Linked DNA regions of Kordia sp. SMS9. The protein of the gene in region 2 interacts with the protein of the main gene of each other region in a pairwise test. Links are inferred from orthologs where the notes say so. Each region holds a gene or a part of one and is shown on either strand. Other genes may lie near its edges. The genes, in order: sucC and sucD.

Region 1 (15,427 bases), 1.2 Mb from region 2 along the record:
GAATCCCTAAATGATAATTATTACAAACAAGGTTATGAAGAAAAAGAACTAGGGAAAGTCGTAAATGAATTTAACGGAATTGCCAATGTTTTTCAAAGTTTCATAGGCAGCGATTCCGAAGGCAACACCGAAAAAGGAATCAATAGTTATCAATTGGTCTACTTAAAAGATCGTTGGTGGATTGCCAATATGATCTGGACAATGGAAACGGATGAAGTCAAAATTCCGAAGAAATACTTTCACGAAAACTCAAAGAAAAAGCAGTAAAAGTCTATACTTTTCATCACAACATTTAAAAATCATTAGAAGTTACAAACCTCACTCCTTTTCCGTATTTTTGTACGATATGCGTTAAGGATGCTTCGACTTGGCTCAGCAGATAGCAGCAAGTTACCATGTAACGCGTATAGCACGCCGTAAAAGTACACTGAGCTTATCGAAGTGAACTTTTGCAGAACGCCAAAAAAAAAGCACTGACAATATATGAAGTTTAAAATTGTATCTGATTTTGAGCCTACGGGCGATCAACCGCAAGCTATTCAACAACTTACATCCGGACTTGAAACGAACGAGCAATACCAAACATTACTCGGTGTGACAGGTTCAGGAAAAACGTTTACGGTTGCCAATGTGATTGAAAAAGTGGAAAAACCTACGCTAGTGTTGGCACATAACAAAACCTTGGCAGCACAGTTGTATTCAGAATTTAAGCAGTTTTTTCCTGAAAATGCGGTGGAATATTTTGTGTCGTACTATGATTATTATCAACCAGAAGCCTACATTCCAACTTCGGGAACGTATATAGAAAAAGACTTATCGATCAATGAAGAAATTGAAAAGTTGCGTTTGAGTACAACCTCTTCCCTACTTTCTGGTCGCCGCGATGTCATTGTGATTGCGTCGGTTTCGTGTTTGTACGGTATTGGAAATCCAGTGGAATTTCAGAAAAATGTCATAAAATTAGAGCGTGATCAAGTGATTTCGCGTACAAAATTATTGCATCGTTTGGTGCAAAGCTTATATTCACGTACCACAGCAGAATTTACACGCGGTTCGTTTCGTGTAAAAGGTGATGTCGTAGATGTGTTTCCTGGATATGCAGATTTTGCCTTTAGAATTCACTTTTTTGGAGATGAAATTGAAGAAATAGAATCCTTTGATCCAGGCACCAATACCGTGTTGGAAAAATATACACAACTCAATATTTATCCTGCTAATATGTTTGTGACTTCTCCAGAAGTATTGCAAAATGCTATTCATCAAATTCAGGAAGACATGGTGAAGCAAGTGGACTATTTTAAAGAAATTGGCAAACATTTAGAGGCAAAACGCTTGGAGGAACGCACGAATTTTGACTTAGAAATGATTCGTGAATTGGGCTATTGTTCTGGAATTGAAAACTACTCAAGATATTTGGACGGTCGTGCCCCAGGAACACGTCCTTTCTGTCTGTTAGATTATTTTCCAGATGATTATTTGATGGTCGTAGACGAAAGTCACGTAACAATTTCGCAAGTGCATGCTATGTATGGCGGCGATAGAAGCAGAAAAGAAAACTTGGTAGAATACGGTTTCCGTTTGCCTGCCGCGATGGACAACCGACCGTTGAAGTTTGAAGAATTTGAAGCGATTCAGAATCAGGTAATTTATGTAAGTGCCACACCAGCAGATTACGAATTGCACAAAACCGATGGTGTGTATGTAGAACAAGTCATTCGTCCGACAGGATTGTTGGATCCTGTGATAGAAGTGCGTCCAAGTTTGAATCAGATTGATGATTTGGTAGAGGAAATTCATCTGAGAGTTGAAAAAGACGAACGTGTGTTGGTGACGACGTTGACAAAACGAATGGCGGAAGAATTGACCAAATATTTATCGCGAATCCAAATTCGGTGTCGTTACATTCACAGTGATGTGGACACGCTAGAACGTGTACAAATCATGCAGGATTTACGAAAAGGTTTGTTTGATGTGTTGATCGGTGTGAATTTACTGCGTGAAGGATTGGATTTACCAGAAGTTTCCTTAGTTGCGATTTTGGATGCAGACAAAGAAGGCTTTTTACGTTCAAATCGTTCCTTGACACAAACCGTGGGAAGAGCAGCGCGAAATGTAAATGGAAAAGCGATTATGTATGCAGACAAAATGACTAAAAGTATGCAGCGAACCATTGATGAAACCGCATACCGAAGGGAAAAACAAATTGCATACAATGCAAAACATAACATTACGCCAAAAGGCTTGAACAAAGCTTTGAGTTCTATTCTTGGGAAAGATGACAGCTTAGCGTGGGAAGATACGATAGAAGCAAAAGCGGCGGCTGAACCCGATTTGGAATACTTAACCAAAGCGCAAATAGAAAAGTTAATTCGCGAAAAGCGGAAATCAATGGAAGCGGCTGCAAAAGAGTTAAACTTTATGGATGCTGCCAAATACCGTGATGAAATTAAAGTATTGCAGGAAAAACTGTAACAAAACTTTAGTTCGTAACTCCTACTTGTGTAACAATTTACATACTATACACACTTGAAAGAAAAAATCACTTTAGTTATAGAAATCGCAGCAATGGTAGGAGGAATAATTGCGATTGTTTTAGGTTTTAACTCCTCTCCAACAGACTGGATACTGCTTATTATTGGATCTATCATACTTCTGTTAGTAGCATTATGGTTTAAAATAGCTACAATAAAAGGACAGGAAGATATTCATAGTGCTTATCAAAAATATCTAAGAGAATTCAAAAGTAATGCAGATCAAGTGATTGTGAATTTAGACAAAGCAATTATTCAAGAAACAAATCATTATTACACAAAAACAGTAGTAGAAGGACAAGCTGCGGCGTTAAATATCGTTGCTGGTTATGGACATCACAATGAGCAAACTATTAAAAGTACGTCTTGCGATGTAAAATTTAAGGTAAAATATCATAAAAGAACACTCACTTTAAAAACCTCCATTTCTAAAGATGAAACAAACGTTCGAATGCATTTTTACCTTCAAAAAGAAACAACAGCATACATAAATCCGTATGATCCAAAAGAATATTATATTGATTTGGAATTTATAGAAGCGCAATAAAAACGCAAGAGTATCTGTAACGGCAAATAGTACATTTTCCCTTGCGTCTTTTCAACAATTATATATACTAAACAATTTTGCAGTTGAAAACAATAAAAGGTTTCAACACTGATAAAAAAGCATACAAAAATTTCTTTTTGTGTACAGAAAACTGCTTCAACTACTGCACAAATGTAGGAGAATCCGACAGTTTTTTAAAACGTACTTCTTCGGAAACTTAAAAACGCGTAGAACTACCTGTTTTGTAGTAGGTTATCAATAATTTGAATACGGATCTGATAAACTTCAGCACTGCTTTTAACAAAAAATCGCTAATCAATGTTCTTTTACTATATATATTTGCCACATTTTAAGGCATTTGCGATCATTTTTGGGAGTAAAAAGTTGGAATAATTAAGAAATGTAAAAAAAAGTAAATCCATGGAATCTATTGAGAAATACATAAAATACGCGGTCTCGCAAAGAAAAGTTAAAAAGTTCAATATTAAATAATTGTAATGAACTCAAAAAAATCGCACAATCTGTCGAGCGAATGAATTTTGGCAGTATCTTTGCTATTATTAAAACAAATATTAAAATTTATTACCATGAGTAAAGGAACAGTAAAATTTTTCAACGACACTAAAGGATTTGGATTTATCGTTGAAGAAGGTTCAAACAAAGAACATTTTGTACACATTTCAGGATTAATCGACGAAGTTCGTCAAGGAGACGAAGTTGAATTCGAATTAACAGAAGGTCGCAAAGGATTAAACGCAGTGAACGTAAGAGTAATTTAATATTATATATATTTTATTTCTTAATGAAGCAAAAAGTCTATCAATTGGTAGACTTTTTTTATGCCCAATTTTAAAAACAGAACTTTCCCCTTTTTGAGTATCTTTGTCCCATGGCATTAACAAACAACGACGTTTTTAAAAAACTCCGTGTAGCTTTAAAGTTGCGCGATGACGATATTGTAAAAATATTAGAATTGGTAGATTTCCGAATTTCCAAAAGTGAACTAGGTGCATTTTTTCGCAATGAAGATCATCCAAAATATAAAAATTGTGGCGATCAGATTTTGCGAAATTTTCTAAATGGTTTGGTGATTCACTTACGCGGTCCGATGCCGAAAAAGGAAGTCAAACCCAAATCGACACAGTCTACTTCTAAACGAAAGAAATAAAGCAACTTGTATGTTTGATCATATCCAACTGACAGACGCTACATTTGAAAAACAATTTGCAACTTGCAAACTGTCGCCTTCCTTATTTACGCATGAAGCGCATCTAAGATTGGCATGGATTCACATTACCAAATACGGAATTAAGCAAGCATTAGATACTATTCAAATTCAGTTGCAAAATTTTGTAGCACACGCAAACGCAGCAGACAAGTACAATAAAACATTGACCATTGCGGCAACCAAAGCGGTATATCACTTTATCTTACAATCAAAAACGACTACTTTTAAGGAATTTATCACGGAGCATCCAAGGCTTTTATCCAATTTTAGACAATTGATGGAAGCGCATTATTCCCTAGATATTTTCACATCTCAAAGGGCAAAACAATACTATATTTCGCCAGATTTACTTCCGTTTGATTGTTAAAAAGCAACCTAGAATTTATGACTATCTTTCAACTACAAATACAATTTTTATGAAAATCCTCATCATCGGCGGAAACGGAACCATTGGCAAAAAACTTACGGAATATTTTAGGCAACAGCACGAAGTGTTCATTGCAGGAAGAACGACAGGCGATGTTACTGTAGATATCAGCAATAGCCAAAGCATTCAAAAAATGTTTGATCAAGTTGGAACGCTCGATGCGATCATTTGTGCCGCAGGTGAAGCCACATGGAAACCGTTTGACGAACTTTCTGAAGAAGATTATTATGTAGGTTTTAAAAGTAAATTGATGGGACAAGTCAATTTGGTTCGCATTGGGCAAAACTACCTCAACAAAGGCGGTTCCATTACCTTAACCACTGGAATTTTGGCAGATGAACCAGTTCCGATGACGGCAAGTGCTGCGATGGTCAATGGTGCCATTCACAGTTTTGTAAAAGCAGTGATTTTAGAATTGGAAGGCAACATTCGTGTCAATGTCGTTTCTTCTGGTTTGGTGGAAGATGCAGTGGAAAAGTATGATGCATATTTTCCAGGACACAATCCTATTGCGATGCAAAAAGTTGTGAATGCGTATCGCAAAAGTGTGGACGGAAGACAAACAGGTGAAATTATTCGAATATACAACTAATACTATATGAAATGTAAACAGCTTCTACGAGTAGCACTTAGTCTTGTATTTTTTTCTTGCGAGATTAGCATTTCGCCCGCGCTAAAAACACCTTCACACATTACTATTGAAAGTGAAGGATTGACCACAACTGCCGTTACCGTTGAAAATCATTTAGGAAACAAAAAGACATCTGAATTTATTTATGGAGAAGCCTGCAATGTTGTTTTCAATAATATGAAAGGATTTATAGCAACTGAAAATTTGGTATACCCTGAAATGGATATTTATGTCATCAATAAAAAAGGGGACACTCTTTTAAATGAACAAAATCTTCTTAAAAATCAAGATATTAATTTCCAAAAAGAAAAGTTAAGCCTAGAAAGCTACATATTGATTGCAAAGCCTATGTTTGCTGGAAATGAATATCTAATGCATGTGAATATTACGGATACGAAAAGTGATCATTTTTACAACATACGCATGCCGTTTTCTGTGATTGAAAATCCTTTATTCACCACAAAATCTTCTGGAATTACCTACGATTCCATGTATTTATATTCAAAACAACGCGATGTAGGAATTGTGGATGATAAAATATCCATGGAAGAAGACATCTACATCATCTTGAATAATTTCAAAGGTTTGAAAGTGGATGAAAACGGTATGGTTGATATTACATCTTCGCTATCATTAAAAGATGCTACTGGCACAAAAATTATAGAAAAAGAAAATATGTCGCCAGCACTTTTAAATGCGGCATCAGTACAACAACAATTTTCTCCTTATATTGTGATCACTTCTGGAATTGTCACCAATCCAATAACATGCGAACTTAAAGTAAAAGACAATCGATCGGATGCGTTTTTTGAAACTAGGTTTGAGCTAATTGTCGAATAAAACCTTGCGTTGTGACTTAATTCCCGTCATTTTTACTTTATTTACAGAAACATAAGATTTCCACTCTATGAGCATCGAAAGAGACCTAAAAAAGCGTAGCAATAATACTTGCGAATTGTGCAATTCCACTGAAAAACTAGCAATGTATCACGTGCCACCAAATCATGCTGAACAACTGGAAAAATCTATCTACGCATGTGAAACTTGTATTTCTCAAATAGAAAATCCTGAAACGATGAACGCGAATCATTGGCGTTGTTTGAATGATAGCATGTGGAGCGAAGTCAAAGCGGTTCAAATTGTAGCGTGGCGTATGTTGCACCGATTGAAGCATGAAGGCTGGCCACAAGATTTGCTAGACATGATGTATTTGGAGGAAGACGATTTGACTTGGGCAGCAGCCACAGGAGAAGCGGAAGAGGAAGAAAACACCCTCAAACATGTAGATGTAAACGGCGTACAATTGCAAGCTGGAGATAGTGTGGTTTTGATCAAAGACCTAAACGTAAAAGGTGCTGGATTTGTTGCGAAACGTGGAACGCCTGTTCGTAACATTACACTTTCACATGACAATGCAGAACATATAGAAGGACGTGTAAACGGACAACATATTGTGATTATTACAAAATATGTGAAGAAAACCTAATTCTTTACCATACTACATAAAAAAGGCTCGCCAATTTCTTGACGAACCCTTTTTCCATTAACTAACCAATCCTAAATAATTATTATGAAAATTTTTATATTATGAAATTTCAATCAAACGCTTTGGCTTCACTTTGTCTTCTTCACGTTTTGGCAACGTAACATGTAAAATTCCGTCTGTATACGTAGCGTTGATTTCTTCTTTATTTACTGTTTGTGGTAATTTGAAAGAACGTGTAAACGCTGAAAAGCTAAACTCTCTACGCGTATAATTATCTTCTTTCTTTGTTTCTTCTTTCTTTTCTTCTGTGCTAATTGTTAACACATCATGATCGAGTGAAAGTTTGAAATCTTCCTTCGTTTTTCCAGGTGCAGCTACTTCTAATATGAAATTGTCCGCAGTTTCTTTAATATTGGTTGCTGGAATAGTTCCTTTTGTAGCTGTCGCTGGATTTGCCATTCCGCCAAACCAATCTGTTTGAAACAATTCGTCAAAAATTGATGGAAAATCTGCGTTTCTTCTTTTTACTATATTCATCTTATTTGTTTTTTTAAAGTTTGATTTTTCAGTTTTAAATTATTTGTTATTCAAATACGAGTTGTATATGGCAAAAAGGATTCCAAGTAAAAAAATACGTCATTTTGACAGTTTTTTAGAAATTTTAATGTCAAAATGTCATTTTTAGTGTTTCTAGAAGTGACAACGTGGCGAAAATGTGTTTGATTTACATTAATTTTAGTCATTTAAAGCTTTCTATGAAACGTAAAAAAGATATTTTAAAGGGAATTTTTATACGTGAAATTTCTAAAATCACTACAACAAATTTTAAACTCCGCAGAATACAAAGTATGTTCCTAGATCATATTATCATGTCGTTGATATTGATAACGCCAACCGTTATCTTTATTTTTTTTGGGGATTTCAAATCTTTCGACTTTATAAACAAACATTCAACAATAATATTCTCTGTACTTATATTTTTGTGCATGAATAAAGATTTTTTAAAAGCACAAAGTGCCGCAAAACGACTACTAGGCTATCAAGTAATTGATTGTAAAACTAAACAGCCAGCGTCTGAGTTACAATGTTTCCTTCGCAATATGTCAATGATAATTTGGCCTTTAGAAGTGGGTATAGCCTATTTAAATCCATCGCGTCGCTTGGGAGATATTATTGCAAATACAGAAATAATTTCTGTTGATAAAGAAGAACTATCCACCATTTGGAAAGAAATAAAACAACTTAGATTTACAGTAGAGTTTGTCTATATTTTGATAATAGCGATTGTATATTTTTATGTATTAAGTTTCATTTTGTTCTAAAAACAAAGAATACTAAACAATGTTTTGTGTAGCATTTCGATATAGAATTACATTATACATTAAAATACAGCAACTATTAAATTTTGAAGAATTTCATCATCACATAAAAAAAAGACCTTTCTACAAAACTAGAAAGGTCTTTTTATATACTATAAATTGAATTATAACTGTACTATTTTTTACGCCAATACTGCTTGTACTTTATCTGCAGCTTCTTGGAATTCTACTGCCGATTCTACTGCCAAACCTGAATTGTCAATCAATTCTTTTGCGATATCTGCATTGGTTCCTTGCAAACGTACAATGATTGGAACTTTAATCGCATCTCCCATATTCTTATACGCATCTACGACACCTTGCGCTACACGATCACAACGTACAATTCCACCAAAAATATTGATTAAGATTGCTTTTACATTATCGTCTTTTAAAATGATTCTAAACGCTTCTTCTACACGTTTTGCATCTGCTGTTCCACCAACATCTAAGAAGTTTGCAGGTTCTCCACCAGCCATTTTAATTAAATCCATCGTTGCCATTGCCAATCCAGCTCCATTGACCATACAACCTACGTTTCCGTCAAGATCTACATAGTTTAGTCCAACTTCCTTTGCTTCTACTTCAATTGGGTTTTCCTCACGTAAATCGCGCATTGCTGCGTAATCTTTGTGACGGAATAATGCATTTTCGTCCAATGTTACTTTTGCATCTACTGCCATGATTTTATCATCCGAAGTTTTCAAAACCGGATTGATTTCAAATAATGAAGAATCAGAAGCAACATACGCTTTGTATAATGAAGTTACAAAACGCGTCATTTCTTTAAAAGCAGTTCCGCTCAATCCTAAGTTGAACGCAACTTTTCTCGCTTGAAAAGGTAGCAATCCTTGTGCAGGATCTACTTCTTCTGTAAAAATTAAATGTGGCGTTTCTTCGGCAACTGTTTCAATATCCATTCCACCTTCTGTAGAATACATGATCATGTTGCGTCCGGTGGCTCTGTTTAACAATACAGACATATAAAATTCGTTTGTTTCACTCTCACCAGGATAATATACATCTTCGGTTACTAACACTTGGTGTACACGCTTTCCTTCTGCAGAAGTTTGTGGTGTTACCAAATCCATTCCGATGATTTGTCCTGCGATATCTTCTACTTCTTGAAGATTCTTTGCAAGTTTTACACCGCCGCCTTTTCCGCGTCCACCAGCGTGTACCTGTGCTTTAATCACATGCCAACCTGTGCCAGTTTCTTCCGTTAATTGCTTAGCAGCTTCTACAGCTTCTGCTGGAGTTGTCGCTACTTTCCCTCTTTGAACGCGTACGCCAAAACTTGCTAATATTTCTTTTCCTTGGTATTCGTGTAGATTCATTTTACGAAGTTTTTTATAGTGGCACAAATGTAAAAAATCGAACGCACTAAACCCAATTAATTTTGGTTTTTGATAGATTAAAAAAAGAGTCTCTCAAAAGAAAGACTCTTTACAATGATTTACAAAATTTTTTACAACTTCTTATTCGGTACAACCCAAGGTAGAAGCCGTTTGTGTATTGCAATTTTCAGCGCAACTTTTACACGAACAATCGCTCATCGTAGGTCCGTCAGAATCCACATCCGAAAAACCTCCAATCATATTTTGTAATTGACTGATGCTACTTTTGTTTAATGCTAATGATTTGATACTTCTTTTTTTCATAATAAGTGTATTTAGTAAGTTATTTTTAAAAACTTTAATATACTCAAATTATGTTTATTAAATGTAATATCACATATTACAACCAATAAATGTACAATCGCGCGTTTGACATTCTACTGTACAAAATAATGTGACTGGCGGTGGACACACAATAAATGATTCTACTTCACAGCCTGTTGGTCAGCAAGTGACACAAGAGCAGGTACTCATCGTAATTTGATCGTCTGATGCTTGCAATCCTCCATTTTTCTCATGCAAGTGACTAATTTTCTGTTTGTTTAACCCTAAGGATTTGAGTTTCTTTTTTTTCATGATCGTATAATTTATGTTATACTGAAAGTTAAGAAACCTAAATATCAACATGTTACGGTTTTCCTGTAAAATTTATTCCAAAAAAAAAAGCGAACATTGCTGCTCGCTTCTACTTTTAAAAAACTAACTACTTCTAGCACTCTAAACTATCGCCTCCAAGTGTTCTACAACTCATTCTACAACTTACGCAAGTACACGTACTCACAGTAGGTGTTTCTGTACTGAATGGATCAGATCCTCCTTTTTTTGATTGTAATTCACTAATTTTATGCTTGTTCAGCGCTAACGATTTTAATCTTCTTTTTTTCATGATTTTTACTTTTAAATTTTTGGTTTATACAACTTTTCTTTAAAGGTATCGCTTATTTAGCACTGAAAAAACTGGTATATGTTGCATTTTATAAATTGGGCGTATCGCTGCTTACAAAAGCGAACATTTCTGCTCGCTTTTCAATGATATTATTATAATGACATTTACACTTTTAGTTGACAGGTTTCTTGGGACCTCGACAATCTGTTCTACAAGTATCGCAACTACAACCACTTTCCGTTGGACATGTAGTAGTTTCCGCTGCACGTCCACCTAACGCTTGTAATTCACTAATTGTTCTTTTATTCAATTGCAAAGTACTAATGCTTCTTTTTTTCATGGTTTTAAATGTTAGTGATAATTTAGATAATTTTTTGTAGTAATTTTTACTTAAAGTTAATTGTTTTTGGTCTTACTTTTAGGTCCGCAATCGTCTGATGCACATTGCGCTCCTTCACTTGGCTCCTCCGTAGGATGTCCACCATGTATGTGTAATGATTCGAATTTAGAAATTGTTCTAAGATGAAGTACTAATTTTTTTAATTGTAATTTTTTCATGAGTATACATTTATTTTATTTCTTAAATTTAAGACTTCTCACATTAAAATTGCACGAATAGCAGTCGCGTTTTATAAATTTCGATACACTTCCATACAGAAGTTTGATGAAAAACATGAATTGTTATAAATCTAACTTTTTGTGTTATTTTTATATTTTTTAAATAATTTTTTTATTGTAATTTGAATTTAATATAGTTTTGAATTCGAAAATTAGTACCATGAAAGAATCAGATTTGCTAGCTATAGCACAAGAATTTGGCAATCCGACATACGTATACGATGCCGAAAAAATAACGTCTCAGTATGAGCGATTGACAAGCGCTTTCCAGACTGTACCTAAATTAAAGTTACATTATGCCGTAAAAGCATTGTCAAACTTGAGCATATTAAAGTTAATGAAATCGCTTGGCGCGGGATTGGACACCGTTTCCATTCAAGAAGTGCAATTAGGCTTGGCTGCAGGTTTTGATGCAGAGGATATCATGTACACTCCCAATGGTGTATCACTTCAAGAAATTGAACACGCAGCACAATTAGGCGTCAAAATAAATATTGACAATCTTTCTATTTTAGAACAATTTGGCAGCAAACATCCTACGATTCCTGTATGTATTCGTATCAATCCGCACGTAATGGCTGGAGGAAATCACAACATTTCTGTCGGACATATTGATTCAAAGTTTGGAATTTCCATACATCAAATTCCGCACGTATTGCGCATTGTAGCGTTGACAGGAATGCACATCAACGGAATTCACATGCATACGGGAAGCGATATTTTAGACATTGATGTGTTTTTATATGCTTCTGAAATTCTATTTAAAACGGCAACAAATTTTAAGAATTTAGATTTTATCGACTTTGGTAGCGGATTTAAAGTGCCGTATAAAAAAGATGACATTCAAACCAACATCGAAGAATTGGGACAAAAACTAAGCGTACGTTTCAATGATTTCTGTAAAGAATACGGAAAAGAATTATCGCTCAACTTTGAACCAGGAAAATTTTTAGTGAGTGAAGCTGGTTATTTTCTAGCGGAAGTCAATGTTGTAAAACAAACAACCTCAACTGTTTTTGCGGGAATCGACAGTGGTTTCAATCACTTAATTCGCCCGATGTTGTACAATTCGTATCATCATATCGAAAATATTTCCAATCCAAATGGTCGCGAACGGTATTATTCTGTCGTTGGCTACATCTGCGAAACCGATACCTTTGGTAACAATCGAAGAATTAGTGAAATCCGCGAAGGCGATATTTTAAAGTTCAACAATGCAGGTGCGTATTGCTTTTCCATGGCGAGTAATTACAATTCACGTTACCGTCCGGCGGAAGTATTATGGTTCCAAAACGAAGCACATTTGATACGAAAAAGAGAAACATTTGACGATATTTTACACAATCAAGTAGAAGTTGATTTTTCGCTTCAGAAAAAGAAAAAAAGTGTTCCTAAAGCAGTGTGATTTTAGGAAAATCTAAGTGTTGGCAAAGTGTCTGTGTAGTGCAGGCACTTTTTTTTATGTAACATTTTAAAAAATTTCAACTCTTTAGATAAAATAGTATCTTGTAAAAACATTTATAGCTGTTCGATGAAAAAAGTACTTTTATTATTGTTTTTGGTGTGTATGAGTTGTATGGAAGATACAAAAAATGACGATCCCATTTTGTTTGCGCTTTCAGCCGATTCAGAAAAGATTCAAAACGTGATGCAACATCTAGATGCACACGAAATTCAAATTATGGTCACAGATGCTGAAGGCACTAATTTTAGCTTTCAAGTGAACGATTCTGCATATTTTTATCCTGCAAGTAGTGTGAAATTTCCAGTAGCGTTGGCAGCGTTGGAAAAAGTGAATCGGATTCCAACAATTACAAGCGAAACTGCTTTTATGGTGGAAGGCGATTCGGTTCAAACGACCATTCGCAAAGAAGTCCAGAAAATTTTTGCCGTAAGCGACAACGAAGCGTACAATCGATTGTTTGAATTTTTAGGGAAGGAAGAAATTCACAATCAACTGAAAGAAAAAGGATTCTATCCTTCACAGATTGTGCATCGATTGAGTACGCGTGATGCAGCCAATCTTCACACAAAAACAGTGACTTTTAATAAAAAAGATAGCATCCTGTATTTTCAACCGAGCATGCGAAGTAGACCAATCATTCCGCTCACGTTAGAAAAAACGCAAAAAGGCAACGGTTTTTACCGAAATGATTCACTCATTACAAAACCGATGGATTTTTCAAAGAAAAACTATTTGCCAATTTCCACACTGCATGAACTCATGAAACGTTTGCATCGTGCTGAAAAGTATGATCCAAAAGCTCAATTCAATTTGACGGAAAGTGATCGTGAATTTTTACTAAAAATAATGCATGAAACGCCCAAAAAACAAGGATTTACTGATTCGGAATATTATGATAGTTATGTGAAATTTTTCATGTTTGGCGACACGAAAGAAGCGATGCCCGAACATATTAAAATCTATAATAAAGTTGGGTATGCCTATGGGTATTTAACCGATTGCGCGCATATTGTAGATACCAAAAATGATATTTCGTTTACCATCACGGCGACAATTCACGTGAATAAAAACCAAATTTTCAATGATGACACCTATGAATATGATGAAATCGGCATTCCGTTTTTAGCAGAATTGGGCAGACAAGTTCATCAATTTTATCTCAATAAAAACCATAAATTATGAATTGTATGAGAAGCATTTTTTTTCTTTTATTTTTTAGTATTTCCGTATGTAAAGCACAACATGTGTCCATTAAAAAAAATACGATTCAAACCACAAAAGACACCATAGTGTTAAGCATCCAAAACAACATGCTATCGCCCATGTATGTGAAAACTAGTCCCAAAGACAGTATGGCTTATGAGTTTGTGTATCAAAAAATATTACTGCTTCAACCTTTGGAAAAGGTAGAAAACTACCTAAAAATTCCTCGCAAAAAAATTGATGCCACCAAAAGTTTCAAAACTAGCGGATACTTTGATTTTACGATAGGATATGGCGATCCAAGTACGGTACAACACAACGATTCGTATGTTTATTTGCTTCCTTACAAGAAAAAAAGAAAATTGGTGCAAGGGAATTTTGGAAACTTTTCTCACGATCATATTCGTTCGTATCATGCGTTTGATTTTGGAACAAAAATTGGCGATACTATTTATGCCGCTCGTGGCGGAAAAGTGGTGTTCACAAAAGAAGATTCAAAAAAACACGGACGTACGCGCAAGTTCTCCAATTACGCCAACTTTGTCACCATTCAACATGACGATGGCACCACAGCTTCCTATTATCATTTGGATTTTAAGGGTGTTTTGGTAGAAAATGGCGATATTGTTCAGCGCGGACAAAAAATTGGCATTTCGGGCATGACAGGATTTACCACAATGCCACATTTGCATTTTGTCGTACACAAAGCCACCGAAGACCAAGGAAACATTTCCGTTCCGATTGAATTTGAAGGCTATGTTGGAAAAAAATTAAAGCGCGGAAAAAAATACAAACGACGAAACTAACTTTTATGGAAGGATTAAATATCGTAATTATCATTGCTGTACTACTTTTTGTACGATTGGGCATTCGTTTGTTTAAAAATTATCCAAGGTCTGAAGACTAACATCCATCAACACTCCTAGATTATGGTAAAAATTTTTCGCTCTTTTCGCATGCGACTTTTAAAAGAAAAAAAGTTTAGAAATTATATTTTATATGCTATTGGGGAAATTCTCCTCGTCATGATTGGAATTCTGCTCGCATTACAAGTGAACAATTGGAACTCTGACAGAAAAGCCAAAAATGATTTGGAAAACACCTTGCATACTGTAGCTTCCGACCTAAAAAGAGATACAATTACCGCTTCAGAATTGATCAAAATCATTAAAAAAACGCAAGAAACAAGCGAGTTAATTATTGACAAAAAAGTGACTATTGAAAATTTTAAAGATCACCCGAGAACCCGCAGTTTGGTGACTTTGTATCAACCTTTCAACATTCAAACCAAAGGCTACGACATTCTAAAAAACATATCCGATCAAAGAACCAGCGAAAACGATAGTCTTTTTGAGTATTTAACGCAGTTTTACACCTTATATGTTCCCAACTTACAAAAAAGCAATGAGCGTTTGGAAAACGTAGTCTTAGAAAATTTGAATGATTTTAAAGAATTTCCTTGGTTTGTAGATTGGTCGCAAGGAAAAATTACGGATGAAATGATTGCCTATTTTGCGACGAGTGAAGATTACCGAAAGCGTGTTGCTGCCTATAATGTATTGGCTTTCGGAAATCACTACGCACTCATAAGCTCGTACAAAGTCAATGCAAAAATAATGTTGGAAGCATTGGAGAAACGGTTTGGAGAGA
Region 2 (15,269 bases):
CAGCACGTTTGTTGTTATCAGTATAGGTTGCCAACAAGGCTGATTTTGTAGAAACACCTGAAATGATTTGCGTTAGAATGATTTCATGGGCTACGTTGAATTCTACTTCGCCAAAAGCATTTTCGAGTGGTGGATAGTCTGAGAAGTCAATATTATCAATTAAGAAGTTGGCATAATTGGGATTGAGTTGTCCTTGTACTTCTTCCCGTTCTTGCAAATCGTCTTTGCGAAAACTGGTTTGGATGTCGTTTAGAAAGTTCCAATCGGTTTGCGTTCCTGTAATGGTAAACGTGTTTTTTTCTAAACGTTGACTGTTTTCATATACTTTTTGAAACTTTGTGTTTGGTTGATACAGAATTACTAACTGATATTCATTGAGTCTGCCAGAAGCTTCATTCGGTTTTAAAATGTCTACTCCGCGCAATTCGTTACTTTCTAAACTTTTCTTGAGTGCGCCTAAATCGGGATGAATGATTTCAGAAACTAACGCAATTTTTACTTTCTGATCAATCACTTCTACGGCGAAATAGCGCGAATTGTTTTGGGTGTTTTTTTCAGCTTCTAAAGGCGTTAACGTAGCACGCAAGGTTTGTACGCCAATTTTGGTTGCCGAAATATTCAAATTCACCACTTTAGAATTGTCTGTTGGCGAAAACGTCAAGGCTTTGCTTGCCAAACGTTTTCCATTTGCGGTCAGCACTAAATTCGTTTGAACCGTTTCATTTCCAGTATACGTCGCAATCACTTCTACAGGAAATTTATTTTTTAGGTATGCGTATTTATTTGCGTTTAACTGATCAATTTTTAAATCCACAAAAGTGGTTGTATCGCCAGCAACAACAGGAAATATCGGTTGTTTTATTTTGGATGATAGAAACTGATAATCGTTTCCATAGGTTTGGTTTCCATCTGTAATGAGAATCGTAGGTGCAATGGCGTCTTTGTAGAGATTATTAAGGTCTTTTAACGCTTTGCTAATGTTTGTTTGCGTTCCTGTAAAGTTGATAGAATCGCTTTCTTCTAATTTTTTTGAGAAAGTATAGGTATCAATCTCAAATTTATCTTGCAATTCTTTGGAGTTTTTTAATTGTCCAACAATTGTCGTGACTTTTTCGTCATAACCCAATTCTGCTATGGAAGAAGAATTGTCCACCGCAATCGTTAAAACAGGTTTTTCCGTGTAGTAACTTTTTTGTTTAAATTTTGGATTGATAATGAGCAATAATAGTGCAAAAACACTTAAAAATCTCAAAAACGAAAAAAGCACTAGTTTTTTAGTGCGTTTTTTCGTTTTGTAATAATAGTGAAATATCGCAACAAGTGCTGATATTATTATTGCGATACAAATGTATGCTATGGTCGTATTAGACAATTGTTAGTTTTTTGATATTTTTTTTGATATTTCTTTTAAGTTCTTAGGCTTGAGATTGTATGACATAGATTTATATTTTGAAAATATAATATCTCCCGTTTTTCCATTGACAATAGAGTATACCTTCACACTTACATTTTGATTGTACATTAAATAGTAAAAATCTTCATTGTTCAGTATTTTATTATTTAATTCTTCATCAGAGATTACTTTGTATGAATACTGGTAATCTTCAAATAGTTTTTCGGGAGTCATTTGTTCATCTTTCTCATCAATTTTATGCGGTGAATAGGAATAAATGAAATTTTCCGAAATGTATAGTGTTTTATTTTTTAGTTCTCCTATTTTTTCTTTATCGATGGAATCATCAAACATATTAAAACTCTCTTTCTTCTCTAAACTACTGTTAATAAACTGAAAGTAGTTTTTAATATATCCAAGTTTGTAATTCATCAAATTTCCAGAAATAGAATCTTTACCTGAAACAATTTGCTGTCTGGATGAGATATCGGGCGTAAAGTATATGGCTGCTACACGATCATCTTTCCATTGAAAAATTCGCTTCCCTTTCTTTACTTTGTCTTTCGTTATTTTTTTTATGACCGAAAAATCTATCACATGATAGGAACTTGTGGAAGCGCCATATTTACCAAATCTAGTAATAGAAAAGCTAATAAATCTAGCGAAAGCTACTCCAGGTTTAAAGATATCATACATATCTTTCTCTTCTATTATTTCATAAGGTGTAAATGTCCAAACTTCGTCTAATAATGTTTTGTAATCAGATCTTGTGTAATTTTTATTATCTTCATTAAAAATAAAATAGGTAGTCGTGTTTTTAAATTTTTCTACAGTTTTTTTACTTAATTTTTTGTGTTTTCCTGCAATGTAAAAATTTCCAATACGGATTTGAGCTGTTGTCATCGTTATAAAGCATAGAAAAAAGCATAACGATAAAAAATTATTCTTCATTATTAATATTTACTTTGTTTTTATAAGTTCAAAAGATTTTAGAAAGCGATAAATACTATCATTATGGTCTTTATCTGCCGTGCAAATTACTTGCGTAATGAACATTGAGTTTTCTACGAGATACGCATTGATGTAAATAAAACCGCCTTCCATTTGAATTTTGATGCTTCTGCCTGGGTATCCATTGAATTTAACAGGATGATCAAAGTTTAAAAAGCCTTTTACATTAGAAACCGCTCCTTTTACAGCTCCATCTAAAACAGAAGCATTATAGTCATCATCTGCATTTTTGAATTGTTCTTCGGGATAGTCTGAGCGAATTACAGAATATACCGCATTGTCATCGCCAGAAGTTGGTGCATACATAATCATGTGCATGTCTAATTCTCCGACAGCTGTTGATACTTTTTGTACTGTTCTTTTTGGTTCAGCAGGATAGTACGCAACAAATTCTAAGTCTTCTGCTTTATACTTTTCCCAATCTTGAGCGTTTACAGCGTTGATTGACAGCAAGAAAACTGTCATTAAAAGAAGTGCTTTTTTCATATTGTTTGTATTAGTGATTTTCTATGTTAACATGCCGCCATCCACATTGAGCACTTGCCCAGTGATGTATGCTGACATATCGCTTGCAAGAAACACACAGGTATTGGCTACATCTTCGGGTGTTCCTCCTCTTTTTAACGGAATTGCGGCTCTCCAACCTTTTACGACATCTTCAGGCAATTTTCCTGTCATTTCTGTTTCTATAAAACCTGGTGCAATCACGTTGCTACGAATATTTCTGGATCCCAATTCCAACGCTACCGATTTTGAAAAACCAATAATTCCTGCTTTGGAAGCGGCGTAATTTGTTTGCCCAGCATTTCCTTTGACTCCAACTACAGAACTCATGTTTATAATAGATCCTTTTCGTTGTTTTAACATGGTGCGTTGTACCGCTTTGGTCATGTTGAAAACGGACTTTAGGTTGACTTCTATTACTTTGTCAAAATCTTCCTCTGAAATACGCATCAACAAATTATCTTTCGTGATTCCTGCATTATTGATTAATACATCAATCGAGCCAAAGTCTTTTAATACTTCTGCGGCTAACTCTTGTGCTTGTTGAAAATCGGCTGCATTGCTTTGATATCCTTTCGCTTTTATGCCTAATCCGTTTAGTTCTTTTTCTAATTCATTGGCAGCTTCTACGGAAGAACTGTATGTAAACGCAACATTTGCGCCATGTGCCGCAAATACTTGTGCTATTCCTTTACCTATTCCTCTACTCGCGCCTGTAATGATGGCTGTTTTGCCTTCTAGTAATTTCATACGTATGTATTGGTTGATTTTATTTGATTCAAATATACTTAGAATAGTTAGGTTTGCAATAGTTCGTTTTAGGATTCTTTATAAAATAATCAAGGGATTCAATGTTATTAATTTCACATTGAATAGGTTATAAATTTATCATAAAAAACTAAGAGTTACCGCTAATTTTATAAAAATGTTTCAAATAGTGTAACAAGACATTCCATTTTTCGTCATATAAGGATATCATACAAAAAACAAAATCATGAGAAAACTACTGCTTTTTTCTTTAGTGATGCTTTTTATGGCATGTACCGAGGAAACCAAAAAACAACCTGAACTTGTAGAAATGAAACCCGCTCCAAAAATTTCTGTTAAAGATTTTTTTAAGAATTCTGAAAAAACATCGTTTAATTTATCTCCAAACGGTGAATATTTGGCCTACTTAGCGCCATATAAAGACCGAATGAACATTCACGTACAAAAAATAGGAAGTGACGACGTTATACGAGTTACTAGCGTTGAAGATCGTGACCTTGCAGGATATTTCTGGGCAAATAACGACCGATTGGTATACGCAAGAGATAAAGGCGGAAATGAAAATTTTCACATTTTTGCCGTAAATAAAGATGGAACCAACGAAAAAGATTTGACACCTTTTGAGGGTGTTCGATGCGAAATTATTGATTCGCTTGATGAAAATGAAGCCGAAATGATTGTTGGATTGAACAAAAGAATTCCACAAGTTTATGATCCGTATCGCTTGAACATCAATACGGGAGCATTGGAAATATTATACGAAAACCCTGGAAATATTACGGGTTGGCAAACTGATCATGATGGAAAATTGCGTTTGGCGTACATGACCAACGGTGTAGATAATACCATATTGTATAGACCAACGGAAGATGCTCCATTTAAAGAAGTAATGACAACAAATTTTAAGCAAACGTTAGCGCCTCAGTATTTTGATTTTGACAATGGAGATGTTGTGTATGCCGTTTCTAACTTAGGAAGAGACAAAGCCGCTGTTGTAAAATACGATTTGAAAGAAAATAAAGAAATTGAAGAAATTTTTATGGATACCGAAGTGGATGTAAGCGGTATTTCATATTCTCCAAAAAGAAAAGTGCCTACTTTCATCAACTATACAAGAGCAAAACTTAACAGAAAGTTTTTAGATAAAGACGCCGAGAATCTTTTTAAGATGTTAGAGGAAAAATTAGGTGCAGACAACACATATTATATCGCATCAAGCAATAAAAGTGAAGACAAATTTTTAATCTATGTTGGAAACGATAAAACACGAGGAACGTATTATTTTTATGATACAACAACAGAAGATTTAAAGCATTTGGCAGATTTAAGTCCTTGGATCAATGCTGAACACATGGCAAGTATGAAACCTATCTCCTACACATCTAGAGATGGCTTAACGATTCACGGATATTTAACCTTACCGGTTGGTGTAAAAGCTGAGAACTTGCCTGTGGTGGTAAATCCGCATGGTGGTCCTTGGGCGCGTGATAATTGGGGATTCAATCCAGAAGTACAGTTTTTAGCAAACAGAGGTTTTGCGGTTTTACAAATGAATTTTAGAGGTTCTACGGGTTATGGAAAGAAGTTTTGGGAAAGTTCTTTTAAGAAATGGGGACAGGAAATGCAAAACGATATTACCGATGGTGTACAATGGCTGATTAAAGAAGGCATTGCTGATAAAGATAGAATCGCGATTTACGGCGGAAGTTACGGTGGTTATGCGACACTAGCAGGAATTACCAACACGCCCGATTTATATGCAGCAGCGGTTGATTACGTAGGTGTTTCAAACTTATTCACGTTTATGGAAACCATTCCTCCATATTGGGAACCTTATAAGAAAATGTTATACGAAATGGTGGGCGATCCAAATACGAAAGATAGCATTATGATGAGACAAAATAGTCCTGTGTTTCATGTAGATAAGATTAAAGCAGCATTATTTGTGGCACAAGGAGCAAACGATCCACGTGTAGTTCAGGCAGAATCTGATCAAATGGTAAAAGCATTGCGTGATAATGGTGTGACTGTCGAATATATGCTGAAAGAAAATGAAGGTCACGGATTTAGAAATGAAGAAAATCGTTTTGATTTTTACAATTCTATGATCACATTTTTAAATGAAAATATGCGTACCAAAGTGAAAGGATAATTTTTTTATTACGGAATATACTAAAAGAAGCTGTCTCAAATTATGAGGCAGCTTCTTTACTTTTTTCATGGTTGTTATTTCATTAGTAAAAGAATTACTAAACAAATAACAAGTTAAAAGTACATGTCTAAGTTTACTTTTAAAAGGAATCGTTCTTTGAATTTATAAATCATAAGCAATAGTTTTACTTATAAGTAATTGTTTTTTAACAATTTAACCTTTTAAAAAACGAAACTTGTCAACTTTTTAGAAAACTAGTGTTACTTAGCAAATTCCAGCACCTGGACAAGAAATTGTTTCTTGGTTGCATGCAAGATTACAGGTTTGTGTGCCTGGTGGATTCGTAGTTCCTCCTCCAGTACAATCATGTGTCGGACACGCTGAGTCATGTGTTGGACAACAAATTCCTGCGTCTGGACATGATTCTGTTTTAAATCCGCCGACAATTCCGTTTTGGATTCCTAATTTAGAAATGGATTTCTTGTTTAATGCTAGACTTTTTAAATTTCTTTTTTTCATGGTAGTTTTATTTATATTAAATTTCTTACTTAATTTACAAATAAAATCTGTAACACAAAAGTATTATCAAAAAAAAGCGCATTATCAATAGTTTGGCAATGCGCTTTGTATATGTATGAGAAATGAACTTACGCCATTACTTCTGCTACTTTCTTTCCAATTTCTGCTGGCGAATCTACTACATGAATTCCACATTCGCGCATAATTCTCTTCTTTGCTTCTGCTGTATCATCAGCTCCCCCAACAATTGCTCCTGCATGTCCCATGGTACGTCCTGCGGGTGCGGTTTCTCCTGCAATAAAACCAACAACTGGCTTTTTGCTTCCGCTTGCTTGGTACCATTTAGCCGCATCTGCTTCTAATTGTCCACCAATTTCACCGATCATTACGACACATTCAGTTTCAGAATCGTTGATTAATAATTCAACCGCTTCTTTTGTGGTAGTTCCAATGATTGGATCTCCACCAATTCCGATCGCAGTCGTAATTCCTAATCCTTGTTTTACTACTTGATCCGCAGCTTCGTATGTCAACGTTCCTGATTTAGAAACAATTCCTACTTTACCTTCTTTAAAAACAAATCCTGGCATGATTCCAACTTTTGCTTCTCCTGGCGTAATGACACCTGGACAGTTAGGCCCTACTAAACGACAGTCTTTATTTTCAATGTATGCAGCAACTTTTGTCATGTCAGCTACAGGAATTCCTTCCGTGATCGTGATGATTACTTTAATTCCCGCATCGGCAGCTTCCATAATCGCATCGGCAGCAAATGCTGGCGGCACAAAAATGATAGTTGTGTCTGCTCCTACTTTTTCCACAGCTTCAGAAACTGTGTTAAAAACGGGTTTGTCAAGGTGTGTTTGTCCACCTTTTCCTGGCGTTACACCACCAACTACGTTAGTTCCGTAGGCAATCATTTGACCTGCATGAAATGTTCCTTCACTTCCTGTAAATCCTTGAACAATTATTTTTGAATCTTTGTTTACTAAAACGCTCATTTGATATTTGTTTTTTGGCTGAACAAAAATAGTTTTTTCTAAAGTATTTGTAAAGTATTTTTTGAGATTTATGTATAAATACTTTTTTAGAGAAATAAACTACTTGTCTTCTAGTTTTTCTATGCGTGCAATCAATTCAGGTATTTGACGAATTGACGCAATTTCTTTGTATTTTTTTCTAAAATCATCTGCAGGAGTTCCGAAGTAGCTTTTTCCACCTTCTAAGCCTTTGCTGACTCCAGATTGTGCCGAAATCACGGTCTTTGCTCCTATGGTGATTCCGCTTGTAATTCCTACTTGTCCCCAAATCGTTACTTCATCTTCGATGACGACACAACCTGCGATTCCTGTTTGTGATGCGATGAGACATTTTTTTCCAATCACAGTATCGTGTCCCACATGTACTTGATTGTCTATTTTTGTGCCTTCTTTGATCGTCGTATCGCCAGTCACACCTTTGTCAATAGTACATGATGCTCCTAAATCTACATGATCTTCTATAACAACTCTTCCGCCAGAGCGTAATTTATCAAAACCTTCGGGACGTTTTTTATAATAGAAAGCATCTGCTCCCAAGACTGTCCCTGAATGAATAGTGACATTGTTTCCGATAACCGTATTGTCATAAATTGCTACGTTTGCGTGAATCAGACAGTCGTCTCCAATGGTTACATTATTTCCAATAAAACAGTTTGGCTGAATCAGTGTGCGTTCTCCGATACGCGCCGATGGTGCAATGGGCGATGACGAGTTTTGAAACGGTCTAAAATGTTTTGTCAACACATTGAAATCTCGAAAAGGATCCTCCGAAATTAAGAGTGCTTTTCCTTCTGGGCAGTCCACTTCTTTGTTGATGAGTACAATTGTTGCTTTCGACTCCAACGCTTTGTCATAATACTTTGGATGATCTACAAAAACGATATCACCAGCTTCTACAACGTGAATTTCATTCATTCCATGCACTGGAAAGGATGCGTCACCCACAAACGATGTGTCAATGATTTCAGCAATTTCTTTTAGTGTGTATAATCTAGGAAATTTCATGTATTCGTGTTAATTTTTACATAAAAAAAGCGCAATGTACATTATTGCGCTTTTTTAATTATTATTCTTTTATACGTTCCATATAGGAACCTTTTTCTGTTTCAATTTTAATTTTGTCACCTTCATTGATGAATAAAGGTACATTTACCCTTGCGCCTGTTTCAACCGTTGCAGGTTTTGTTGCATTGGTTGCGGTGTTTCCTTTGACGCCTGGTTCTGTGTGTGTTACTTCTAAAATAACACTTGCTGGCATGTCTACTGATAATGGCAGACTGTCTTCAGAATTGATCAGAATTTTTACATTTTCACCTTCTTTTAGTAAATCTGGCGCATCTAAGGCAGATTTTTGAAGCGTGATTTGGTTGTAATCAGAAGTGTTCATAAAGTGAAACGTATCTCCATCACTGTATAAGTATTGAAATGTGTGTGTTTCTACACGTACGTCGTCTATTTTGTGTCCCGCAGAAAATGTATTGTCTATCACTTTCCCTGTCGTAACACTTTTTAGTTTTGTGCGCACAAATGCTGGTCCTTTTCCTGGTTTTACGTGTAAAAATTCTATGATTTTAAAGATGTCGTGGTTGTAACGAATGCACAATCCTTTGCGAATATCTGAAGTACTTGCCATGTTTTATTTTTTAATTTGATGTAATGTATCCTTTCATGATTCCTCTGTGTGAGTTTTTGATGAATTGTAATATTTCATCGCGCTCAGTAGTGGCTGCCATTTCTGCTTCAATGATTTCAGCAGCTTGGGTATTGTTGTAATTTTTTTGGTAGAGAATTCTGAAAATGTTTTGAATTTCTCGTATTTTTTCGGTGGTGAATCCGCGTCTGCGCAATCCAACCGAATTGATTCCGACATACGATAATGGTTCACGTGCAGCTTTTACATACGGTGGCACATCTTTTCGCACCAACGATCCGCCTGTAACAAACGCATGATTTCCAATGGAACAAAATTGGTGTACGGCCGTCATTCCCGCAAGGATGACATAATCGCCTACTGTAATATGTCCTGCCAAGGTACTGTTATTCGAAAATATACAGTTATCACCCACAATACAATCGTGTGCAACGTGGCAATACGCCATGATGAGGCAGTTTTTCCCAATTTTGGTTTTCATACGATCTGTAGTTCCTTTGTTAATGGTTACACATTCTCGTATGGTAGTATTGTCTCCTATTTCAGCAATGGTATCTTCTCCTTGGTATTTTAAATCTTGTGGTGGTGCTGAGATTACCGAACCTGGAAAAATATTACAGTTTTTTCCAATTCGTGCTCCTTCCATAATGGTTACGTTGGACCCAATCCAAGTTCCTTCTCCAATGATGACATTGTTGTGAATGGTTGTAAAAGGTTCTACAACAACATTTTTGGCAATTTTTGCACCTGGATGAACGTATGCTAAAGGTTGATTCATCTACTACTTTTTAATTTATATTTTGAAATTGATCGTAAATTACACTTTTTTTTGGAAGTGCTATTTTTTTACAATGTCTTCTTCTTTTTTACGTGCGATTTGTGCCATCAACTCTGCTTCTGCTACGAGTTTTCCATTGGCGTACGCATACGCTTGCATGTGACAAATTCCTCTACGAATTGGCGTGATTAAATCGGCTTTGAATATGAGTGTATCTCCTGGAACTACTTTTTGTTTGAACTTTACTTTGTCAATCTTCATAAAGAAAGTTAAGTAGTTTTCAGGATCTGGCACTGTACTTAATACGAGAATTCCTCCTGTTTGTGCCATGGCTTCTACTTGTAAAACTCCGGGCATTACGGGCGCTCCTGGGAAATGCCCAACGAAAAATGGTTCGTTCATCGTTACATTTTTCACACCAACCACATGACTATCAGATAATTCTAATATTTTGTCGATGAGTAAAAATGGTGGCCTGTGCGGCAACATTGTCATGATTTGATTGATGTCCATTAAGGGCGTTTGATGCAAATCGTAACTTGGTACTTTGTTGCGCTTTTCTATTTTGATAATTTTGGACAGTTTTTTTGCAAATTGTGTATTTACAAAGTGTCCTGGTTTGTTGGCGATGACTTTTCCACGAATGCGCGTTCCTACCAAAGCTAAATCGCCAATAACATCTAGTAATTTGTGACGTGCGGCTTCGTTAGGATGATGCAATGTAAGATTGTCAAGTATTCCATTGGGTTTTACCGCAATGTCATCTTTGCCAAAAGCAACTCGCAGTTTGTCCATCGTTTCTGGAGATAGTTCTTTATCTACGTATACGATCGCATTATTTAAGTCGCCACCTTTGATAAGTCCGTGTTCTAATAACATTTCCAATTCATGTAAGAAACTGAATGTTCTGGAGCTTGCAATGTCTTTTTTGAAGTCAGAAATGTGTTTTAAGGTAGCATTTTGCGTTCCTAATACTTTCGTGCCAAAATCTACCATCGTTGTTACTTGGTATTCATCCGATGGAATGATGGTGATTTCGCTCCCTGTTTCATCGTCAATATAGGAAATGACATCTTTGACAATATATTCTTCGCGTGGTTTTTCTTGTTCCACGATTCCTGCTTCTTCCAAGGATTCTAAAAAGAATTTCGCCGAACCATCCATAATTGGCGGTTCAGAAGCATCTAATTCTATAACTATGTTGTCAATTTCCAATCCTACCAATGCCGCTAAGACATGTTCGCAGGTTTGAATTTTGACGCCGCGCTTTTCTAAAACTGTTCCGCGTTGCGTATTTACTACGTAATTTGCATCTGCTTCAATGATTGGATTTCCTTCGAGATCCACTCTGACAAATGTGTATCCGTGATTTTCTGGTGCAGGCTTAAAGGTTAAGGTAACTTCTTTTCCTGTATGTAATCCGACGCCTTTTAAAGAAACTTCTTTGGCAATGGTCGTTTGTTTAACAATAATTTCACTCATTGTCGTTTATTTTTTTTTCGAGTTGATTGACTGTTTTTGCAAGTTTTGGTAAGTTTTTAAAGTATACATACGATTTATTATAATCGCCGTAATTTAGTGCTGGAGAACCTTGCAGTGTTTCTCCATCTTTTACATTTCGTCCAATTCCAGATTGCGCTTGTATGCGAACATTGTCACCAATGGTTATGTGACCAACGATTCCAACTTGTCCACCGATCATACAGTTTTTCCCTATTTTGGTAGAACCGGCAATTCCTGTTTGTGCCGCAATAACGGTATTTTCTCCAATTTCTACATTGTGTGCAATTTGAATTTGATTGTCGAGCTTTACACCTCTTTTGATCACTGTAGAACCTAAAGTGGCACGATCAATCGTAGTTCCGGCACCAATATCTACATGCGCTTCAAGAATTACATTTCCTGTTTGTGGCACTTTTTGGTATTCTCCTTTTTCATTCGGCGCAAAGCCAAAACCATCTGCGCCCACAATAGCGCCACTGTGAATGACACAATTGTCTCCAATGACTGATTCCGAATATATTTTAGCTCCTGCAAAAATGATCACGTTGTTTCCAATCGTTACATTGTCGCCAATATACGCGTTTGGATATACTTTTACATAATCACCAATTTTTACATTTTCGCCCATGTATGAGAACGCTCCAAAATACAATTCTTCTCCGTACGAAGCAGAATTTGAAATAAACGTCGGTTGTTCTACACCAACTTTATTCATTTTTACTTTGTTGTAATATTCTAGGAGTTTGGAAAATGATTTGTATGCGTCTTCGACTTTGATAAGCGTAGTCGTTAGTTCTTCTTCTACAGTAAAGTCTTTATTTACAATGGTTATGGATGCTTGTGTACTGTAAATGTACTGTGTGTATTTAGGATTTGCTAGGAAAGTTAAAGAACCTTCTGTGCCTTCTTCTATTTTAGAAAGTTTAGATACTTCCGCTTCTGGATTCCCAATAATGTCCCCTTCTAAAATACCTGCTATTTGTGTCGCTGTAAACTTCATTCCCGCAAAAGTATAAAAAAAGTCCTAAAGTTTGTCTTTTGGGTAACATATATAATATTTTGTCACGGGTTTTGAGAGTGCTTTCAAGTTTAATTGGTCAGAAGCTTTGACAACATCTTGAATTTTTCCCGATTTTAGTAAGATGTTTATGTTCTGACTTGTGGTGTTGTAAGCTTGATTGAAAATTTCGCCCGAAAACACAAAATACGCCGCTTCTTGCTTGCTAATGTTGTGTTTTTCCATGAGATTTTTTGTCTCGTTCTGAATTTTTTTCGATGCGATTTTTTTGTTTTTGATTTTGATGCGCAATAAATCGCGATTGATGATCATTTTGCAGAGATTGGACAGCACAAAATCGTCTTCTTCCATCCATTCTTTCATGGCGGAAATAATATCGTAATCGTCTAATCGGGCAAACCGATCTAATACTTCATCAGTAAAGTCTTCAATAGAGATTTCATGCTGAATGAAAAAAGATAATGCCGCACTTGCGTGAAGATTCGCGCCTTGCAAGGTCAATTCTTTCGCTCGTTTCAACACTCTGATCAGCAATTGTTCCGCGACCAAACTTGTTTTGTGCAAATAGACTTGCCAATACATTAATCGTCTTGCTACCAGAAACTTTTCAACCGAATAGATGCCTTTTTCTTCAATGACCAATTCGTCATCAACCACACTTAACATCGTGATGATTCGTTCTGAATTGATGTTTCCTTCCGCAACACCTGTGTAAAAACTATCGCGTTTTAAATAATCGGCTCTGTCCATGTCAATTTGCCCAGAAATGAGCTGATACATGAATTTTCTCGGATAGTTTCCTTTAAATATTTCGATGGCAAGCGTTAAACTTCCGTTAAATTCAGTGTTTAATCGTTCCATGAGCAACAACGAAATTTCTTCGTGATGTACACTATTCACAATACTGTGTTCCATAGCGTGTGAAAATGGCCCGTGACCAATATCGTGTAGTAAGATGGCAATAAGCAGGGCGTTTTCTTCTTCAAGAGAAATCTCAACACCTTTAAAACGAAGTACTTGAACTGCTTTTTGCATTAAGTGCATACAGCCCAACGCATGATGAAAACGCGTGTGATGCGCTCCTGGATAGACCAAATATGACATGCCCATTTGTGAAATTCTGCGTAAGCGTTGAAAGTATTTATGCTCGATCAAGTCGAAAATGAGCGGATTTGGTATTGTAATAAATCCGTAAATTGGATCGTTTAAAATTTTGAGCTTGTTTCTAGTATTCAAAAGTTTGTTTTTAGAATCAGCACAAATATAAACACAATACAAGACACCTTACTAACAATTTATAAAATATAAGATTTACATGAGTACATTCAAAATTCTTTGGGTTGATGACGAGATTGATTTGTTAAAGCCACATATTCTCTTTTTACAGAAAAAAAATTACGAAGTTACCACGTGCACAAGCGGAACGGAAGCAATTGAAATGATTGACGAAGATCGCTACGATATTGTCTTTTTGGATGAAAATATGCCAGGTTTGACAGGAATTGAAACATTAGCAGAGTTGAAAGAGAAGCAAAATAACCTTCCTGTCGTGATGATTACCAAAAGTGAAGAAGAATATATCATGGAAGAAGCCATTGGCTCTAAGATTGCCGATTATTTGATAAAACCTGTGAATCCGAATCAGATTTTATTGAGTTTGAAGAAGAATTTGGATCATTCACGCTTGATTTCAGAGAAAACGACTTCCAATTACCAACAAGAGTTTCGAAAGATTGCGATGGACATGTCGATGGTGAATTCGATTGAAGAATGGATTGAGTTGTATCAAAAGTTGATTTATTGGGAATTGCAGTTAGAAGATATTGAAGATACGGGAATGTTTGAGATTTTGGAATCGCAAAAGAATGAAGCCAATGTGCAATTTGGAAAATTTATTGATAAAAATTACCCAGATTGGTTTGGCAATGAAGAAGCGCCTATTATGTCGCACACCTTGTTTCGTGAATTGGTGGTGCCTGAAATTAGCAAAGCGCAACCGACGTTGTTAGTTGTGGTTGATAATTTACGCTACGATCAATGGAAAGCGTTTGAACCCATCGTAAATACACATTACAAAAAGGAGAAAGAAGTACCGTTTGTCAGCATTTTGCCAACCGCGACACAATACGCACGAAATGCTATTTTTTCAGGATTGATGCCATCGGACATGGAGAAATTACATCCTGAATACTGGAAAAACGATACCGAAGAAGGTGGAAAGAATTTGCATGAAGATGATTTCTTAAAAGCGCAATTAAAGCGTTTGGGACTCAACATCAAGCATGAATATCATAAAATCACCAGCTTAAAAGGCGGTAGGAAGCTCGCAGATAACTTTAAATCGCAAAAAGATAATGATTTAACAGTTGTGGTTTATAACTTCGTAGACATGCTCTCACACGCGAAGACTGAAATGGAAGTTGTGAAGGAATTGGCTTCTAATGATAAAGCCTATCGTTCGTTGACACAGAGTTGGTTTAAAAATTCTCCTTTGTTAGATATTATTCAGCAATCGCAGCGTTTGGGTTTCAAATTGATTATTACGACCGATCACGGAACCATCAATGTAAAACATCCTTCAAAAGTTGTGGGCGATAAAAACACCAGCTTGAATTTGCGTTACAAAACAGGAAGAAGTTTGACATACGAGCAAAAAGATGTCTTGGCGGCTAAAGATCCGAGAACCATTCACTTGCCAGCAATTAACATGAGTAGTTCCTTTATTTTTGCGAAGACGGATTTATTTTTTGCCTATCCAAACAATTACAATCATTATGTAAGTTATTACCGAAACACCTACCAACATGGAGGAGTTTCTTTGGAAGAAATGATTATTCCGTTTGCGGTTTTATCGCCAAGATAATGTCATAAATTAAGGTTGAACAAGTGATTTTATTAGCATTTAGAGATTTTTTACTAAATTTGGAGAAAG

What was found.
Region 1: the proteins of sucD (region 2) and sucC interact in binary tests that used the Escherichia coli proteins (3 or more experiments, as listed by UniProt). The link is inferred for Kordia sp. SMS9 from one-to-one orthologs.

The regions. Positions count from the first base shown.
Region 1 is NZ_CP031153.1:2,815,984-2,831,410, reverse strand. The notes cover bases 7,449-10,351. They hold sucC (ADP-forming succinate--CoA ligase subunit beta), read right to left. Parts: upstream 9,546-10,351; coding sequence 8,352-9,545; downstream 7,449-8,351. Other genes in these bases: KORDIASMS9_RS23280 (hypothetical protein), read right to left, coding at 10,315-10,351; KORDIASMS9_RS23935 (hypothetical protein), read right to left, coding at 10,050-10,181; KORDIASMS9_RS12170 (hypothetical protein), read right to left, coding at 9,687-9,869; KORDIASMS9_RS12180 (RDD family protein), read left to right, coding at 7,606-8,172. In the rest of the region: KORDIASMS9_RS12230 (hypothetical protein), read left to right, coding at 1-267; excinuclease ABC subunit UvrB, read left to right, coding at 484-2,472; KORDIASMS9_RS12220 (hypothetical protein), read left to right, coding at 2,566-3,078; KORDIASMS9_RS12215 (cold-shock protein), read left to right, coding at 3,666-3,857; KORDIASMS9_RS12210 (DUF1456 family protein), read left to right, coding at 3,968-4,246; KORDIASMS9_RS12205 (hypothetical protein), read left to right, coding at 4,257-4,673; KORDIASMS9_RS12200 (short chain dehydrogenase), read left to right, coding at 4,723-5,325; KORDIASMS9_RS12195 (hypothetical protein), read left to right, coding at 5,332-6,204; KORDIASMS9_RS12190 (alkylphosphonate utilization protein), read left to right, coding at 6,272-6,850; KORDIASMS9_RS12185 (Hsp20/alpha crystallin family protein), read right to left, coding at 6,950-7,387; more of KORDIASMS9_RS23280, read right to left, coding at 10,352-10,491; KORDIASMS9_RS23275 (hypothetical protein), read right to left, coding at 10,664-10,831; KORDIASMS9_RS23270 (hypothetical protein), read right to left, coding at 10,888-11,049; lysA (diaminopimelate decarboxylase), read left to right, coding at 11,270-12,514; KORDIASMS9_RS12160 (serine hydrolase), read left to right, coding at 12,641-13,756; KORDIASMS9_RS12155 (M23 family metallopeptidase), read left to right, coding at 13,762-14,583; KORDIASMS9_RS12150 (DUF6090 family protein), read left to right, coding at 14,707-15,427. UniProt on the Escherichia coli protein: Succinyl-CoA synthetase functions in the citric acid cycle (TCA), coupling the hydrolysis of succinyl-CoA to the synthesis of either ATP or GTP and thus represents the only step of substrate-level phosphorylation in the TCA.
Region 2 is NZ_CP031153.1:3,964,275-3,979,543, reverse strand. Bases 5,413-8,157 are described here. They hold sucD (succinate--CoA ligase subunit alpha), read right to left. Parts: upstream 7,349-8,157; coding sequence 6,476-7,348; downstream 5,413-6,475. Other genes in these bases: KORDIASMS9_RS16850 (UDP-3-O-(3-hydroxymyristoyl)glucosamine N-acyltransferase), read right to left, coding at 7,448-8,157; KORDIASMS9_RS16860 (hypothetical protein), read right to left, coding at 6,093-6,347; KORDIASMS9_RS16865 (S9 family peptidase), read left to right, coding at 5,413-5,828. Outside these bases: KORDIASMS9_RS16885 (VWA domain-containing protein), read right to left, coding at 1-1,252; KORDIASMS9_RS16880 (hypothetical protein), read right to left, coding at 1,376-2,296; KORDIASMS9_RS16875 (hypothetical protein), read right to left, coding at 2,354-2,890; fabG (3-oxoacyl-[acyl-carrier-protein] reductase), read right to left, coding at 2,912-3,658; more of KORDIASMS9_RS16865, read left to right, coding at 3,903-5,412; more of KORDIASMS9_RS16850, read right to left, coding at 8,158-8,392; efp (elongation factor P), read right to left, coding at 8,454-9,020; lpxA (acyl-ACP--UDP-N-acetylglucosamine O-acyltransferase), read right to left, coding at 9,031-9,816; KORDIASMS9_RS16835 (bifunctional UDP-3-O-[3-hydroxymyristoyl] N-acetylglucosamine deacetylase/3-hydroxyacyl-ACP dehydratase), read right to left, coding at 9,877-11,298; lpxD (UDP-3-O-(3-hydroxymyristoyl)glucosamine N-acyltransferase), read right to left, coding at 11,291-12,319; KORDIASMS9_RS16825 (HD domain-containing protein), read right to left, coding at 12,344-13,573; KORDIASMS9_RS16820 (response regulator), read left to right, coding at 13,653-15,200. UniProt on the Escherichia coli protein: Succinyl-CoA synthetase functions in the citric acid cycle (TCA), coupling the hydrolysis of succinyl-CoA to the synthesis of either ATP or GTP and thus represents the only step of substrate-level phosphorylation in the TCA.